Regions from separate parts of the Actinomadura vinacea genome, predicted to be linked through region 1. Evidence: riboswitches for the same ligand, from Rfam matches in the RefSeq annotation. Region 1 holds a riboswitch; each other region holds the start of a gene.
What was found. A riboswitch is a leader RNA that binds a small molecule or an ion and turns the genes downstream of it on or off. The one in region 1 is predicted to bind cobalamin.
Positions count from the first base shown of each region.

Region 2: another riboswitch for cobalamin. It lies ahead of cobN (cobaltochelatase subunit CobN); the one in region 1 lies ahead of ABD340_RS24170 (ribonucleoside-diphosphate reductase subunit alpha).
Region 3: another riboswitch for cobalamin. It lies ahead of ABD340_RS15650 (CbtB domain-containing protein); the one in region 1 lies ahead of ABD340_RS24170 (ribonucleoside-diphosphate reductase subunit alpha).

Region 1 covers NZ_BAAARW010000019.1:93,902-99,434, forward strand. Annotated here, with positions in the region: gene ABD340_RS24160 (hypothetical protein) at 1-396, shown strand, start outside; gene ABD340_RS24165 (ribonucleotide-diphosphate reductase subunit beta) at 510-1,505, opposite strand; gene ABD340_RS24170 (ribonucleoside-diphosphate reductase subunit alpha) at 1,505-3,718, opposite strand; cobalamin riboswitch at 3,826-4,081, opposite strand; gene ABD340_RS24175 (MFS transporter) at 4,188-4,799, shown strand; gene ABD340_RS24180 (copper resistance CopC family protein) at 4,963-5,532, shown strand.
Region 2 covers NZ_BAAARW010000023.1:37,839-43,371, reverse strand. Annotated here, with positions in the region: gene cobN (cobaltochelatase subunit CobN) at 1-3,148, opposite strand, end outside; cobalamin riboswitch at 3,208-3,332, opposite strand; gene ABD340_RS30885 (general stress protein) at 3,531-4,010, shown strand; gene ABD340_RS30880 (hypothetical protein) at 4,047-5,078, shown strand; gene ABD340_RS30875 (hypothetical protein) at 5,233-5,533, shown strand, end outside.
Region 3 covers NZ_BAAARW010000012.1:62,985-68,517, reverse strand. Annotated here, with positions in the region: gene serA (phosphoglycerate dehydrogenase) at 1-378, shown strand, start outside; gene ABD340_RS15665 (hypothetical protein) at 613-735, shown strand; gene ABD340_RS15660 ((2Fe-2S)-binding protein) at 770-1,483, shown strand; gene ABD340_RS15655 (CbtA family protein) at 1,494-2,258, opposite strand; gene ABD340_RS15650 (CbtB domain-containing protein) at 2,282-2,515, opposite strand; cobalamin riboswitch at 2,547-2,731, opposite strand; gene ABD340_RS15645 (AAA family ATPase) at 3,000-5,533, shown strand, end outside.

The DNA.
Region 1 (5,533 bases):
CGCGTCCTTCCCGTGGCCGCTGTGGCCATGGCCTCGGTAACCCTGGGCTCCGGTACCGCATCGGCCGCCACTTGGGAGTACGGCCCGTGGAACGACGAGACCAAGGGGGCGAGGGCGTACTTCACGAAGAAGGGCGACCACCTCAAGATCTGCGACACCAAGTCCGATGGACGTTGGGCTATTGCGTGGGTGGAAGTAGGGGAAGGCAGTAACGCTCGCTACCGGTTCGACCTCCCGGACACCAAGAACAACGGGAAGTGCAGCTATTCCAAAGCTTCGATGGGGGGCGTGTACAACCTCCCCGAAAAGAAGTGGATCCAGGTGACCGTATGTCGGTCGGTCGGTAACGGGTGCGATAACGGTGCCCGGACCTACGAGATCTACAACAATCGCTGAGCCTGGATCCACCAGCTCGGGCGGACGTGACCAGTCACGCCGGAGCCGGGGCCCTGGACGCACAGGGCCTCCCTTGGAAGCGGTGGCCGCCGGGTGCGGCCGCCGCTTCGTGGTTAGAAGGGTTCGTCTAGGGTTACGGTGCCTTCGGTGCCTATCTGGTAGGCGGATACTCGGCGTTCGAAGAAGTTGGACAGTTCTTGGACGTCCTGGAGTTCCATGAACGTGAACGGGTTGGACGAGCCGTAGCGGACGGGTAGGCCCAGGCGGGTCAGGCGTTGGTCGGCCACGTATTCCAGGTAGCCGCGCATGTCGTCGGCGCTCATGCCTGGTAGGCCGTCGCCGCACAGGTCATGGGCGAACTCCAATTCGGCCTCCACGGCTTCTTCGAGCATGCGGGTCACCTGTTTTGTCATTTCGGTGTCGAACAGGCCGGGTTCCTCGGAGCGGACGGTGTCGACGACTGAGAAGGCGAAGTCCATGTGCATGCTCTCGTCCCGGAAGACCCAGTTGGTTCCTGAGGCCAGGCCGTTGAGGAGGCCGCGGGAGCGTAGCCAGTAGACGTAGGCGAAGGCCCCGTAGAAGAAGAGGCCCTCGATGCACGCGGCGAAGCAGATGAGGTTGAGAAGGAACGAGCGCCGGTCGGTGGGCGTGTGCAACTCGTCCTGGGAGCTGATGGAGTCGATCCAGCGGAAGCAGAACTCGGCCTTGGCCTTGATGGACGGAATGTGCTCGACTGCCGCGAACGCGCGTGCGCGCTCGTCGGCGTCGGGGAGGTAGGTGTCCAGCAGGGTCAGGTAGAACTGGACGTGCACGGCCTCTTCGAACAGCTGCCTGGATAGGTAGAGCCTGGCCTCGGGGGCGTTGATGTGCTTGTAGAGGTTCAGGACGAGGTTGTTGGCCACGATCGAGTCGCCGGTGGCGAAGAACGCGACCAGCCGGTTGACCAGGTGCAGTTCTTCTGGGGTGAGCCGGTTCAGGTCTTGGAGGTCTGAGGCGAGGTCGACCTCTTCTACTGTCCAGGTGTTGCGTATGGCGGCGCGGTAGCGCTCGTAGAAGTCGGGGTAGCGCATGGGGCGCAGGGTCAGGTCCATGCCCGGGTCCAACAGCATTACTGGCACGCCTCGCAGGTCTCGGGGTTCTCCAGGGAGCACATGAGCGTTGTCTGGGCGATGCGGGTTGCCGGACGGGAGCGCAGGTAGTAGGTCGTCTTGAGTCCGCTGCGCCATGCGTAGGCGTACATCGAGGAGAGCTTGCCGATGGTGGGCGTCTCCATGAAGAGGTTCAAGGACTGGCTCTGGTCGATGTAGGGCGTGCGTGCGGCGGCCAGGTCGATGAGTGCCTTCTGGGGGAGTTCCCACGCGGTGCGGTAGAGGTGGCGGAGCTCGGCTGGGAGGTCCAGGCCTTGGACCGAGCCGTTGGAGCGCTTGATCGCGTCTCTGGTGGCGGGCGTCCACAGCCCGAGGCGCTTCAGGTCGTCCACGAGGTAGCCGTTGATCTGCAGGAACTCGCCCGACAGCGTCTCGCGCTTGAAGAGGTTGGACACCTGCGGCTCGATGCACTCGAAGCAGCCCGCGATGGACGCGATCGTAGCGGTCGGCGCGATGGCGATCAGCAGCGAGTTGCGCAGCCCGACCTCGGCGACGCGGGCGCGCAGGGCGTCCCATTCGGCGGCGCGGGCGGGCGCGGCGTCCGGGAAGTGGTCCGGGTGCAGCATGCCGCGCGCGGTGCGGGTGTGCTCGAACGCGGGGAGCGGCCCCAGTTCGGCGGCCAGGTCGGCGGACGTCCTGTAGGCCGCCAGCGCGATCTCCTCGGCGATCAGCGTGGACAGTTCGCGCGCCTCCGCCGAGTCGAACGGCAGCCGCAGCTTGAAGAACACGTCGGCCAGGCCCATCACGCCCAGCCCGACCGGCCGCCACCGCCGGTTGGCGTCCGCGGCCTCCTCGGTCGGGTAGAAGCCGCGGTCGATCGTGCGGTCCAGGAAGCGGACGGCGGTGCGCACGGTGGCCCGCAGCCGCTCCCAGTCGATTCCGTCCGGAGTGGTGTGGGCGGCGAGGTTGATCGAGCCCAGGTTGCACACCGCGGTCTCGCGGTCGCCGGTCACTTCCAGGATCTCGGTGCACAGGTTCGACAGGTGGACGACGCGGCCCGGCTCGGCGGTCTGGTTGCAGGCACGGTTCGCGGCGTCCTTGAACGTCATCCAGCCGTTGCCGGTCTCGGCGAGCGTCCGCATCATCCGGCCGTAGAGGCGGCGCGCCGGAACCTGCCGGACGTACCGGCGCTCCGTCTCCGCGCGGCGGTAGGCGGTGTCGAAGTCGTCGCCCCACAGGTCGGTGAGCTCGGGCACCTCCTTGGGGTCGAACAGCGACCAGGTGCCGTCGGCCTCGACCCGCCGCATGAACTCGTCGGGGATCCAGTTGGCGAGGTTGAGGTTGTGGGTGCGGCGCGCGTCCTCGCCGGTGTTGTCGCGCAGTTCCAGGAACTCCTCGACGTCGGCGTGCCAGGGTTCCAGGTAGACGCAGGCGGCGCCCTTGCGCCTGCCGCCCTGGTTGACGGCGGCGACGGACGAGTCGAGGGTGCGCAGCCAGGGGACGATCCCGTTGGAGTGCCCGTTGGTGCCGCGGATCAGCGACCCGCGCGCCCGGATCCGGGTCCAGGAGATCCCGATCCCGCCGGCGTACTTGCTGAGCCGCGCGACCTGCCCGTACCGCTCGTAGATCGATTCCAGCTCGTCGCGGGGCGAGTCGAGCAGGAAGCACGACGACAGCTGCGGGCGGCGGGCGGCGGAGTTGAAGAGCGTGGGCGAGCTGGGCAGGTACGACAGCGTGCTGAGCAGCCCGTACAGTTCGGCGGCCTCGCCGATGTCCGCGGCCAGCCCGCAGGCGACGCGCAGGAAGAAGTGCTGCGGGCGCTCCAGGGCGCGGCGGGTGCTCGGATGCCGCAGCAGGTAGCGGTCGTAGAGGGTGCGGAGCCCGAAGTACTCGAAGCGGTCGTCGGCGTCATCGTCGATCAGCGCGTCCAGCTCGGTGGCGTGGGCGGCGACGAACGCGGCGGGCGCGTCGGCGAGGAGCCCCTGCGCGTGCGAGGCGGCGACCGACTCGGAGAAGGCCCGCACCCCTTCGGCCGCGGTCTCGTCGGCGATCTTCAGGCTCAGCAGGCGGGCCGCGACCTTGGCGTACGCGGGCTCCGCGGCGACGAGGGCGGCGGCCTCGGCGATCGCCTGGTCGCGGTCTTCCCGTCGCACCCGTGCCGGGTCGGCTTCGGGCAGGCCCGCGCAGGCCTGCTCGACCTCGGCGGCCAGCCGGTCGATGACTTGCTGTGTCACGTGTTCTGCTCTCTCCGTCGCGAGCTGCTCGCCTCGCCGGGAGCGGGCACGCGAACGGGGGCGCGGCGGCATGCCGCGCACCGTCCACCGGCCCTCCCGCGAGGCCTGGACGAACATCGGTGCCGGCAGGTCTTCGGACTCGCGGGCACCGCGCCGTCCGGACGTCCGGACGGCGCGACCTAGTGGCCGTCGCTTCCCGGCGCTCACGCGCCAGTGCCTATGACGGCGGTCGTTCCCGCTCACCGCTGCGGGGCAGTCCCGGAATTGGCGGCGCCGATGGCGGCAGCGCACGTCGCACCGGGTTCCCTCTTACGACGCCCGAGCCGTTGGCGGCACGGGCGAACCAGCACGGGCAAGACCCTACATCTGGGTGGACCGGTTCGCGACACCACAACATGTTGGGCGTGTCGCGTCCTATCCGGGGGGAGGTATAGAGATCACCGGACCGGAGTGGGACGATGAACGGGCCATGTCCCCGCATCCGCTCTTCCGGACCTCGCGGGCGGCCGCCTTCGCCGCCGTCTGCGTGTCGCTGGCGACCCTCGGGCACACCCTGACCTCCACCGTCACGGTCCCGGTCTGGGCGATCGCCGCGGGCTTCGGCGGGGTGCTGGCGGTGGCGCTGGTGCTGGCGGGCCACGAGCGTTCGCTGGCGACGATCCTGGGCGGGCTGCTGGGCGGCCAGTTCGCGCTGCACAGCCTGTACGCGGCGGCCACCGCGCCGCCGCTCCCCGCGCTCCCGGCCGACCCGGCCTCGGGGCACCACCAGATCGCGTCCGTCCCCGGGTACGAGTCGAGCCTGGCGATGACGCTCGCGCACGTGGCCGCCGCCGTCGTCTCGGCCTGGTGGCTGCGGCGCGGCGAGCGGGCGGCCTGGACGCTGGCCCGGCGGGTCGCCGCCCTGGCCGACCGGTCGCTGCGCGTCCTGCTGGTGCTGCTGCGGGTCGAACCGGCCGTCCCTCCGGCGCGTACATCTCCGGTGACGGCGGTGATCGCGACCGGCACCGCCGGCCGCGTCCTGCGGTACCAGGTCGTACGGCGGGGCCCGCCCCGGCGTTCGAGGGCGCTCGCGCACGCCTGACCTGTCCCGATCAGGGGCCGGACGGGCTCGCGGACGGGCGCCGAGCGCCACCGGACGCCGAACACGCGGCGCTTCCGGTTTTCCCGTACGCCTCGAACGTCCAATGGAGATCTCTCATGTCCGTGCTCGCCTCATCCGGAGTCACTCGTGCGAGGAGGCCGTCATGACCATCCGTTCCATCCTGGCCAGGACCGGGCTGGCGGGCGCGCTCGCGGCGGCGACGCTGACGCTGGGCGCGGTGCCCGCGGCGGCGCACACCGCGCTGAAGTCGACCGACCCGAAGGCGAAGGCGGAGGTCGCCCCGCCCCGCGAGATCACGCTCACCTACACCGAGAAGGTCCGGCTGCCCCGGATCGTGCTGACCGGCCCGGGTGACGCCCGGATCGAGAGCGCGCCCGCGACGGTGTCCGGCGACAAGGTCACCCAGCCGGTGAACGGGACGCTCGCGAACGGCACCTACACCGTCGGCTGGCGGGTCGTGTCCGCCGACGGGCACCCGATCTCGGGCACGTTCAAGTTCACGGTGAAGGGCTCGACCGCTTCCGGCCAAGGACAGGCTCCGGCGGCGAACGCGTCCGGCGCGCCCGCTTCGACGCCTTCGGCGAGCAACGCGGCGGGGCAGGAGGAGGCGGAGTCCTCGTCGTCCGGATGGGTGTGGATCGGCGCTGCGGGGCTGGTCGTGGTGCTGCTGATCGGCGGCGTGGCCTGGGCGCGCCGTCCCGCCAAGGACTGAA
Region 2 (5,533 bases), on a different contig from region 1:
GGTTCTTGGCGGCGACCGCGATGCGGCGGAACGAGGACTCCATGTCGGCGCGGGCCTCGCGGCCGTCCAGGCCCCGGCCGTAGGCGTAGCCGCCCCACACCGCGTACACCTCGGCCAGGTCGGCGTCGTCGCGCCAGTTGCGCGCGTCGATCAGCGGCAGCAGCCCGGCCCCGTACGCGCCCGGCTTCGAGCCGAAGATCCGGGACGTGGCGCGCCGCCAGTCGCCGTGCCGGGCGTGGTCCTCGGCCGCGTGCCGGCGCAGATAGTTCGCGTCGGCCGGTTCGTCCAGGTCGGCGACAGCACTGATCGCGTCGTCCAGGAGCGCGATGACGTGCGGGAACGCGTCCCGGAAGAAGCCGGAGATGCGGACGGTGACATCGATCCGCGGCCGGCCCAGCTCCGCCGCCGGGACGATCTCGAACCCGGTGACCCGGCGGGAGGCGTCGTCCCAGACCGGGCGGCAGCCGATCAGCGCCAGCACCTCGGCGATGTCGTCGCCCTGGGTCCGCATCGCCGCGGTCCCCCAGACGGTGAGGCCCACGCTGGACGGGTACTCGCCGGTGTCCGCCAGATGCCGTGCGATCAGCGAGTCGGCGAGGGCGACGCCGACCTCCCACGAGTTGCGCGACGGGATCGCCTTCGGGTCGACCGAATAGAAGTTGCGGCCGGTCGGCAGCACGTTGACCAGGCCCCGGGTGGGCGACCCGGACGGCCCGGCGGGCACGTGCCCGCCGTCCAGCGCGTGCAGCACGGCGCCGATCTCCCCCGAGGTCGCCTCCAGCCGCGGCACCACCTCCGCCGCACCGAACGCCAGCAGCCGCACCACGTCCGGGACCTCGCGGCCGAACACCGCCTCGCAGACGCTCTCGGCGGTGGCGACGTCCCAGCCCGCGCGCTCCATGCCCTCGACGAGCCCGCGGGCGACCCGCTCCAGCAGGTCGATCACGTCCGAGGCGGTGCGGGCCGGGCCGTCCGCCAGCGCCGTCAGCCCGGTCAGGTCCTCCTCGACGCGGTGGCCCGGGTCGGCGAGGAGCCGCTTCTCGTCCAGGCCGAACTCGGCCGCCAGCGCCGACCGCAGCCCCGGCATCGCACCCGCGACACCGCCCCACACCTGGGCGGCGCGCAGCACCGCCAGCACCAGGTTGACGCGCGCCTCGTCCACCGGCTGCCGCCCCAGGACGTGCAGGCCGTCGCGGATCTGCACGTCCTTGATCTCGCACAGGTACCCGTCGACGTGCAGGATGAAGTCGTCGAACTCCGACTCGCCGGGCATCTCGTCCTGGTGCAGGTCGTGGTGCAGCTGGGCGGCCTGCACCAGCGTCCAGATCTGCGCCCGGACGGCCGGGAGCTTGGCCGGGTCCAGGTCGGCGACGGTGGCGTACTCGTCCAGCAACTGCTCCAGCTTGGCCAGGTCGCCGTACGACTCGGCGCGCGCCATCGGCGGCACCAGGTGGTCGACGACCGTGGCGTGGCCGCGCCGCTTCGCCTGCGTGCCCTCGCCCGGGTCGTTCACGATGAACGGGTAGACCAGCGGCAGGTCGCCGAGCACCGCGTCCGGGGCGCAGCCGTCCGACAGCCCGAGGCCCTTGCCGGGCAGCCATTCGAGCGTGCCGTGCTTGCCGAGGTGCACCACCGCGTCCGCGCCGAACTCCCGGTCGAGCCAGCGGTAGGCTGCCAGGTAGTGGTGCGACGGCGGCAGGTCGGGGTCGTGGTAGATCGCGACCGGGTTCTCGCCGAAGCCCCGCGGCGGCTGGATCATCAGGATCACGTTCCCGAAGCGCAGCGAGGCCAGCACGACATCGTCGCCGTCCACGTACAGCTCGCCGGGCGGCTCGCCCCAGTGCCCGCGGACGCCCTCGCGCAGCCCCTCCGGCAGCGCCTCGAACCAGCGCCGGTAGTCGTCCAGGCGGACCCGGGCCGACGCCCGCGCCAGCTGCTCCTCGGTGAGCCACTCCACATCGTGCCCCCCGGCGGCGATCAGCCGGTGGATCAGCGGATCGCCGTCGTCGGGGTCGCGCCACAGCTCGTCGTCGTCCCCCAGGTCGTAACCGGCCGCGCCCATCTCCCGCAGCAGCTGGACGGCCGACACAGGCGTGTCCAGCCCGACCGCGTTGCCGACCCGCGAATGCTTGGTCGGATAAGAGGACAGCACGACCGCGACCCGCTTGTCCCCGTTCGCCTTGTGCCTGAGCCGGGCGTGCCGCACCGCGATGCCCGCGACCCGGTCCGCGCGCTCCGGATCGGCGACGTAGACGGGCACGCCGCCGGGCCCCTCCTCCTTGAACGAGAACGGCACCGAGATCAGCCGGCCGTCGAACTCGGGGATCGCGACCTGCATCGCGGCGTCCATCGGCGTCAGCGCCCCGTCCGACTCCCGCCAAGCGGCCCGGCTCGACGTCAGGCACAGCCCCTGGACGACCGGAACGTCCAGATCCGCCAGCGCGCCCGCGTCCCAGGAGTCCTCGTCACCACCCGCCGACGCGTCCGCGGCCACCGCACCGCCGCCCGCCAGCACCGTCGCGACCAGCGCGTCGACCCGTCCCAGAATTTCCAGCAAACCCTCGTCGGCGCCGCGCAGCGAACCGCAGAAGACCGGCAGCGCGTTGCCGCCCTGCGCCTCGACGCGCTCGCACAGCACGTCCACGAACGCCGTGTTCCCCGACAGCTCGTGCGCCCGGTAGAACACGATCCCCACCGTCGGCCTGCCCGGCTCCACCCGATGATCGCCGTGCACTCCGTACGACGGCATCGAGACCGGCGGCGCGAAGCCCTCACCCGTCAGCAGCACCGTGTCGCTCAGGAAACGGGCCAGCTCCCGCAGGTTGGCGACACCGCCCTCGCGCAGGTAGTCCAACGCCTCCGCCGCCACGCCCGCCGGGACGGTCGACAGCGCCATCAGCTCCGCGTCCGGGTCGGCCTCCCCGCCCAGCAGCACCAGCGGCACCCCCGCCTCCCGCAGCCGGTCGACGCCCTCGGGCCAGGTCTTGCGCCCGCCCAGCAGCCGCACGACGACGACATCGGCGTCCCCGACCAGCCCGTCCAGCTCATCGAGCCCGATCCGGACCGGGTTCGCCGTCGCATACCCGGCGTCGGCCGCGCGCGCGGCGAGCAGTTCGGTGTCGGCGGTGGACAGCAGCAGGGCACGCATCGGCAAGCCTCCCCCGGGGTCTCCGCGCCCCGGCTCGGTGAAGAGGTCACGACGGCGCGGAGTCTCCTGACTCCCGGATCGACGTCGCGCCCTCGGCCTTCCAGCGTCACCGCCGTGGCCGCGAACGAGGGCGTACTCCCCGGTCACAGTTGCGGGACAGCTCCGGATTCACACCGGATTCCTCACCCGCCGTCGCCGCCATCGTAGCCCGCGCCCTCCGGGGTGCAGCGGGCTGCACCCCCGTTCCCGGGAGCGCACCCGTGGTCCGCCCACGCACCGCCCGGCCCAGCGGTACAAATCCGCCCCTGTCCCACGGAAGGGGTGCGTCCCGGGGAACCGTGGGTAGTCCAGCGGTAACGCCACCGAAGACGAGGATGGATCCATGTCCACGCATGCGGGTCCGCCCGCGACCGAGCGTCCGGTCGTCGGGTCCTACGACACCTACGCCGCCGCCCAGCGTGCGGTCGACTTCCTCTCCGACGACAAGTTCCCGGTCGAGCGGACGGCCATCATCGGCTCCGACCTGAAGATGGTCGAGACCGTCCTGGGCCGGCTCACCGTCGGCCGCGCCGCCATGGCCGGCGCCGGCAGCGGCGCCTGGTTCGGCCTGCTGGTCGGCCTCCTCCTCACCCTGTTCACCCGCAACCACAGCGAGGTGTTCCCGCTGCTGCTGGGCGGCGTCGTGTTCGGCGCGGCCTTCGGCGCGATCTTCGGCGCCATCGCCCAGGCCCTCACCGGCGGCCGCCGCGACTTCACCTCCCGCAGCCAGATCGTGGCGAGCCGGTACGACGTCGTCGCCGACGCCGAAGTCGCCGAGGACGCCAAGAACCGCCTGATCAAACTCTCCTGGCGAGAGGACTGATCATCCACCGGCGAGATGATGCGTATCATCCCCACGATGGAGATCAATGAGCGCGTCGTACCGCCGGACGACCAGCTGGCGGACCTGGCGCTGTGGCTGCGCGACTCGTCGACCGGGGACTGGAGCCACGACACTCTGCGCCGGCTGGTGAAAACGCGCGGCTGGGCCACCGGCGACGACGATCCCACGCTCGTGCGCACCGGCCTGCCCACGGGCGACGCACGCCTCCTCCCGGCCGGCCTAGCCGTCCCGGTGGGGCTCGCCGCCCCGTCCCCCCTCGCGCAGGCGGACTGCTTCCGTCACGTGGCCCAGGTGGTCAGGAACGCGCTAGGCCCCGCCTCCGTCGCGGGAAGCTACGGAGAACACCGTCCTTTCAATGCCCACGGACCCGCCTGGGGCAACCCCTACCTTCGCTGGCTCCGCCCCGCCCAAAGCGTCGAGCTGCGCGCCGGCGCTCACGGCCCGGAAGTCGTGCTCACCCAGACCGACCAATGGGCGGAGTGGCTGATTCGCCAGGGGCAGGGCCGACCTATGGACGTCACGGGATTTCTGGGCCGGCTCCAAACGAACGATTCCGCCCACAAACCCAACCCAGCGAATCTGCTGCTGCCCAGCCCGTGGCTGGCGCACGACTGGGACGTCTTCGAACGCGCCTTCGCCGCGTGGCTTTCGACCGTCTCAGCAGAGCAGCACGCGCTCGGCATGCGTCTCGTCCCCGCCATTCACGGAGCCACCGGCCTCCTCCTAGACATCTATCCCCACAAGGATCGGCTGCTGATCGCCGGCGCCGCCCGCTCCGTCGACCTCCCCGCCCTCGGCTGGACCCCAGGGCCCCTTCCTGACGACCCGTGGGACGACTACCCCGAATGGCGCCTCATCGGCGGCGGCATCGGCCGGGTGGACGGGAAGGCCCTCGCCAGGACGGCCGTCGACACCGCCCGCGCCGTCGGCCTTACCTCCCCGACGGAACTCAAGATCATGCACGGCGCCCAAACCGAAACCTCAGAAGGCGACGAGTACAGCCTCACCTTCTACGGCCTCGGCATCCACTCGCGAGGCACCAGATGAACCTTCCGTTCCTGACGCGGAGGGCTGATCAACCGTCAGAGTGACGCTGAAATGCGGGCAACGGTGAACGGCCGGCCCCACGCCCCTCGAGTGCCTATAGCAAGATGCTTCCCAAACGCGCTCAGGGTCGCCGAACACAGGGAGCACCGCCGCGATGACCGCGCCGCACTTTGATCCGCAGTTCGGCGACGAGGAGTTGGGCGCCGCCGAACAGCAGCTGCTGCACGCCGCCGCCTTAGGCTCGCTCGTCGACCTTCGCACCGGCGATGCCCAGCGCGACGAGCCCACCCGCGGAACGGCCTGGGGTGCAGAGCGGACCGTGCGGGCCAGTGTGCTGGCCGATCTGCTCACCGGACGCCGGACACCCGATCGCGGCCGGCCACGGGCGGTGAAATTGCGTGGTGCCCGCATCACCGGCGGGCTCGATCTGGAGGCGGCCGAGCTCGCCTGCCCGC
Region 3 (5,533 bases), on a different contig from region 1:
AGCCCCGACTGGCGCAACGTGGTGCAGGTGCGCGGCACGATGGCCGACGGCTCGGTCGTGTCGGTGTCGGGCACGCTGACCGGGCCCAAGCACATCGAGCGGATCATCGAGGTCAACGGCTACCAGATGGAACTGGTGCCGACCGAGCACATGGCCTTCTTCGTCTACTCCGACCGGCCCGGGATCGTCGGGGTGGTCGGCCGGCTGCTCGGCGACGCCGGGGTCAACATCGCCAGCATGCAGGTCGGCCGCGACACCAAGGGCGGCCGGGCGCTGATCGCGCTGACCGTCGACTCGGCCATCCCGGCCCAGCTGCTCGATGTGATCAAGAACGAGATCGGCGCCGACACCGGCCGCCGGGTCGACCTGGACGGCTGAGACGCGGGAGCCCGTGGCCGGGCGACGTCTCGGCATGTGAGAAGTTCGGCCACGGGTCAAGACAGTCAGGTGAACGCCAGGTAACGTGGTATTGCCATGCGGCGCTTCGTAGTGATCCTTCGCCGCCGCGACGGGGCCCGATAGGCGGGCCACCCCCGTCGCGGAGTCCGGCACTGGCCGTAAGCCCTGTCAGCCATCGCCACCCGTTCCACGCGACGCTACGGAGCACACCCCATGAGCACCCTGAACTCCCTGAGCATGACCACCGCCGCCTCCGACGACGCCGACGAGGAGGCCGCGCGGGCACTGCAGACCGCGCTGGACCGCCGCGACAACGGCGGCCGCCCCGCCAGCTGACCGCCCGGCCGTCCCCGATGAGATCATGGGGGGCATGACGGCGGAATCCACGGTGGAACGGGCCGAACCGCGCGAGGTCACCGCGGCCCTGGCCGAGGCCGCCGCGCGCGGCCCGTTCTTCGAGATCGTCACCGATCCCGACCAGGAGGTCGACCCGACCTGGCGCCCGATGCCCGAACGCGACACGGCACGCCTGATCGGGCTGACCGAGGCGTACGCGGAACGGCTCGGCACCACCGAGCGGCGGGTCGCGGCCTCGATCCTCTTCCAGGGGCTGGCCGCGCGGCTCTGGTCGCCGATGGTCACGGCCGCGGCGCGCGGGATCGTCCCGGAGCTGTCCGGCCTGCACTGGCGCTGGGCGCCCGGCGCGCCGATCGCGCTCTGGCTGGCCGCCCCGGCGGGACGCCGCGCGGGCACCACCGCCGAACGCGCCGAACTGGTCCACCGCGAGGTCGTCGACGGCCAGCTGCGGCCGCTGCGCGAGACGATGCTCGGCTTCGTCCGGCTGGCCGACGGCCTGCTGTGGGGCAACGCCGCGTCCGCCTTGGCAGGAACCGTTGCCGGAACCCTGAACGCCGGGCCGGCCGCGCCGGTACGGCCCCTGGTCGCCGAGCTGTTCGCGCGCGAACCGCTCGCGGGCACAGGGACGTTCGACCGGCGCGGCTTCGTCCGGCGCAGCTGCTGCCTCTACTACCGGGTACCGCCCGGCGGCGAGATGTGCGGCGACTGCTGCCTGCTCCGCCGCTGAAGCGCTCGCACTAGGCCGCCGGGACGGGTTCGCCCTCCGCCTCGGCAAGGGGCGCCCGGTGCCGCTGGAACGCCCGTTCGGTGAGGGCGCCGAACAGCAGCCCGAGCGTCGCCCACAGCACCACATGGACGCCCAGCGACGCGATCCGGAAGTCCCACAGGACGGTCGCGGGGAAGCCCTCGGCCACCGCGTCGGGGCGGGGCGTGAGCCGGAACACCACCGCGACCACGGCCGCGAACCCGGCCGTCGAGACGATCGCGGCGCTCCAGGTTCCCAGCCGCGCCGCCAGCCGGCCGAAGACGATCACGGCGGCGACCGTGGCGAGCACGCCCAGCGCCACCATGCCGAAGTAGAGCGCCGTGCGCCCGCCGATGGTGCCGGGATTCCCGACCGCCGGGGGAGTGGGCGGGTACTTCAGGAACGGCACCAGCACCACCGCCGTGAATCCGAGCAGCGCCACGAGGCCGGACGTGGCGCGGGCGCCGAGCGTCCCGATCCGCCCGTGGGCGAACGCGAACGCGATGGAGAACAGGCCGCCGATCGCCGTTCCGTACACCGCCATGGCCGTGACGAGCCCGACGGTCTGCTGGACCGTCCGGCTCACCACCTCCTCTTCCTCGGCGTGGCCGGCCGCGCCGTGCTCGGCGGCCGCCTGGGCCTCCTCGAAGGAGATCGCGTTCGCGACCTGGGGTTCACCGTAGATCCACGCGACCAGCAGCCCGGCCGCCGCCGCGACCAGACCGGCGATCATGCCGCGGACCAGCAGGGGTCTCATCGCCGGCGATCGCTCCGCGGCCATCAGTGGCAGGGGAAGCCGAGCAGGTGCCGGCCGTCGTGCGTGAACTCGTGAACCCACGTGCCGCCGATCAGCGAGGTGGCGCCCTGCTCGGCGCCGACGAAGTAGAGCAGTGCCGCGCCCAGGACCAGGGCGAACAGGGCCCAGGGCAGGATCTCGCGGACGGGGACGCGCTGCGGGACGGCGACCGGGCGCGACTGCGCGGCCTGCGTCGGGGGAACGGCGGGCTGGGCCATGGCGGATCTCCTCACGGGGTGCACTCGCCCCGGTACGGGAGGACGACGGGTCAGTCTCCTGACTCCCAGATCACCGCCTCCCGCCGACCTTCCAGCCGTTCGGCCGTGGTCGCGTGGGGGGAGACTCCCTGGTCACAGTGGCGGGACCGTCCTGGAATCGCACCAGGTTCCTGCGCACCGTCGCCTCATTTGTGAACTTGTCGCCCTGAGGGTCCCCTTTGACCGCCCTTCACGTCAAGTCGTGAGAGAGGGGACACCGTTCGCATCTCCCCCCGCTGGAGATACGGACGGTGCCCCCTCCCGAAACCGGCGGCGGTGAATCGGCCGGCCGCCACCGGGGCGTACAGGGCGCCCCTCCGGAGGGCTGGCAGGCGTACCGGAAAAGCTCCCTGTAATGAGAGTGGAGCAGCGGGCCGCGAGGCACATGAGTAGCCCCTACTCAATTCGCCATGGCCGCGCCGGGCGGGCGTCGTACGATCCTGTTGTGCGTACCTCCTGGCCGTTCACAGGCCGTACGTCGGCGCTCGATGAGGTGGGTTCCCTGCTGTCCGAACGGACCGTGCAGGGCGTGGTGGTGGCGGGCGACGCCGGGGTGGGCAAGACGCGGCTGGTCAAGGAGGCGCTGGACCGGCTGGAGCCGGCGGCGTTCACGGTCGTGCGGGCCTGCGGGACGGTCGCCGACGCGGGCATCCCGTTCGGGGCGTTCGGGCACGTCCTCCCGGTCGAGGGCGTGGCGACGGCGATCGTCAACCCGCTGCGCTGGGCGAGCGAGGCGCTGCGTTCCCTCGCCGCCGCCCCGCTTCTGGTCACGGTGGACGACGCCCACCTGCTCGACCCGACCTCCGCCGCCCTGGTGCACCATCTCGTCCTGCACCGGGAGGCGCGGGTCGTGGCGACCGTACGGACGGGTGCGGCCGTGCCCGACCCCGTGACGGCGCTCTGGAAGGACGACCTGGCCCGGCGCCTCGATCTGGTCCCGCTGACGATGGCCGAGAGCCAGGCGGTCGTGGAGGCCGCGCTGGACGGGCAGCTGGGCGCCGCCACCGCCCGGCGGCTCTACCACAGCACCCAGGGCAACCTGCTGTTCCTGCACGAGCTGGTGCTGACGGGACTGGGCGAGCGGCGGCTGGCCGAGGCCCGCGGGGTCTGGCACTGGCACGGCGACCTGCCGCTGAGCCCCCGGCTGCGCGAGCTGATCGAGGCGCGGCTGGGCACGCTCGACGAGGCCGAGCGCGAGGTCCTGGAGTACGCGGCGCTAGGCGAGCCGCTGGGCGCCGCCACGCTGGCCGCCCTGACCTCCGAGGACGCCGTGGAACGTGCCGAGGCCCGGCACCTGATCGCCTCCTCCGGCGTCGGCCGCCGGCTGGAGATCAGAACCGCGCACCCGCTGTACGGGGAGGTCGCGCGGGCGCACGCGGGCCCCGAACGCGTCCGGGAACGCCTGGCCGCCCTCGCCGCGGCGCTGCAGGGCACCGGCATGCGCCGGCACGGCGACGTGCTCCGGGTCGCCGCGTGGCACCTGGACGCCGGCGCCCCCGCGGGCGGCGACCTGCTCCTGGCCGCGTGCGGGCAGGCGTGGACGCTGCACGACATGGACCTGGCGGAGCGCTGCGGGCGGGCCGCGCTGGCCGCGGGCGTCGACGCCGCCGCGACCGTGCGGATCGCACCCGTCCTGCTCCTGGCCGGACGGCACGACGAGGTCGAGGAGCACCTCGCCCGCGCCGCCGCCGAGCCGCTGGACGAGCCCACCCGCGCGGGCCTGGTCTCCATGCGGGCGTTCAACCTCGCCATGGGGCTGGGCGACGAGGAACGCGCCGAGCGGATGCTGGACGAGGCCGCCGACCAGACCGCCGAACCCGCGTCCCGGCAGAGCCTGCTGGGCTACCAGGCCCTCGGCCGGGTCTACGCCGCCCGGTTCGACGAGGCGGAGGCGACGGTCGCCCGGGTCCGCGCGGCCGGGCCCGTCCGGCCCGAGGCCGCCGCGCTGACCGGCGCGGCCGACGCCCTCCGGCTCATGCTCACCGGACGCTACGACGAGGCCGTGGCCCTGGCGAGCAACGCGCTGGAGGACCCGAGCGGCTGGCTGGAGTACATGCCCAGCCTCGTGGCCGCCTTCAGCGACGCGCGCGCCGCCGCGTCCGTCTTCGCGGGCGACCTCGCCGCCGCCGACGGCTACATCGCCTACGGCGAGGCGCTGTTCACCGAAGACCACCTCTCTCCCGTCGCCGCCACGACCTCCCGGACGCTGCGCGTCGAGTACTGCCTGCTCCGCGGGGACGTCCGGCGCGCCGTCCGCTGGGCGCACGAGGCCGCCTCGCACGGGTCCAGGACGATCCGGGCGATGTCCGGGCACGGCCACGAGGAGCTCGCGTACGCGGCCGCCGTCGCCGGCGACGCCGCCACCGCGACCACCGCCGCGCGGGTGGCCGAACGGCGCCGCATCGGCGGCGGGCGGATCTTCCACTTCCGCGCCTACCTCGCCCGCGCCTGGATCCGCGCCGCCGCCGGCGACGTCGCGGGCGCCGCCGAGACCGCCCTGGACGCCGCCGCCCGCTTCGAGGAACGGTCCCTGCGCCCCTACGCCATGTTCGCCCTGCACGACGCCGTACGGCTCGGCGCCCCCGGTCCCGCCCGCGACCGGCTCGCGGCGCTCGCCGACCGGACCGGCGGGCGGCTCGTCCGGCTCTGCGCCCGGCACGCCGACGCCGCCGCCCGCCGGGACGCCGCCGCCCTCGACGAGGTCTCCGGAGCGTTCGCGGACGCGGGCCTCACCCTCTTCGCCGCCGAGACCGCCGCCGAGGCCGCCCGCGCCCACGGGCGGCGCGCCGCGCGGTCCCGCGAGGCCAACGCCGCCGCGACCCGGGCCTGGCTGCTGGCCGGGAACTGCCCGGGCGCCCGCACTCCCGTCCTCTCCGGCCTCGCAGCCCCCGAACTCACCGCCCGCCAGCTGGAGATCGCCCGGCTCGCCGCCTCCGGCCTCGGCCACCGCGAGATCGCCGACCGTCTCGTCCTGTCCGT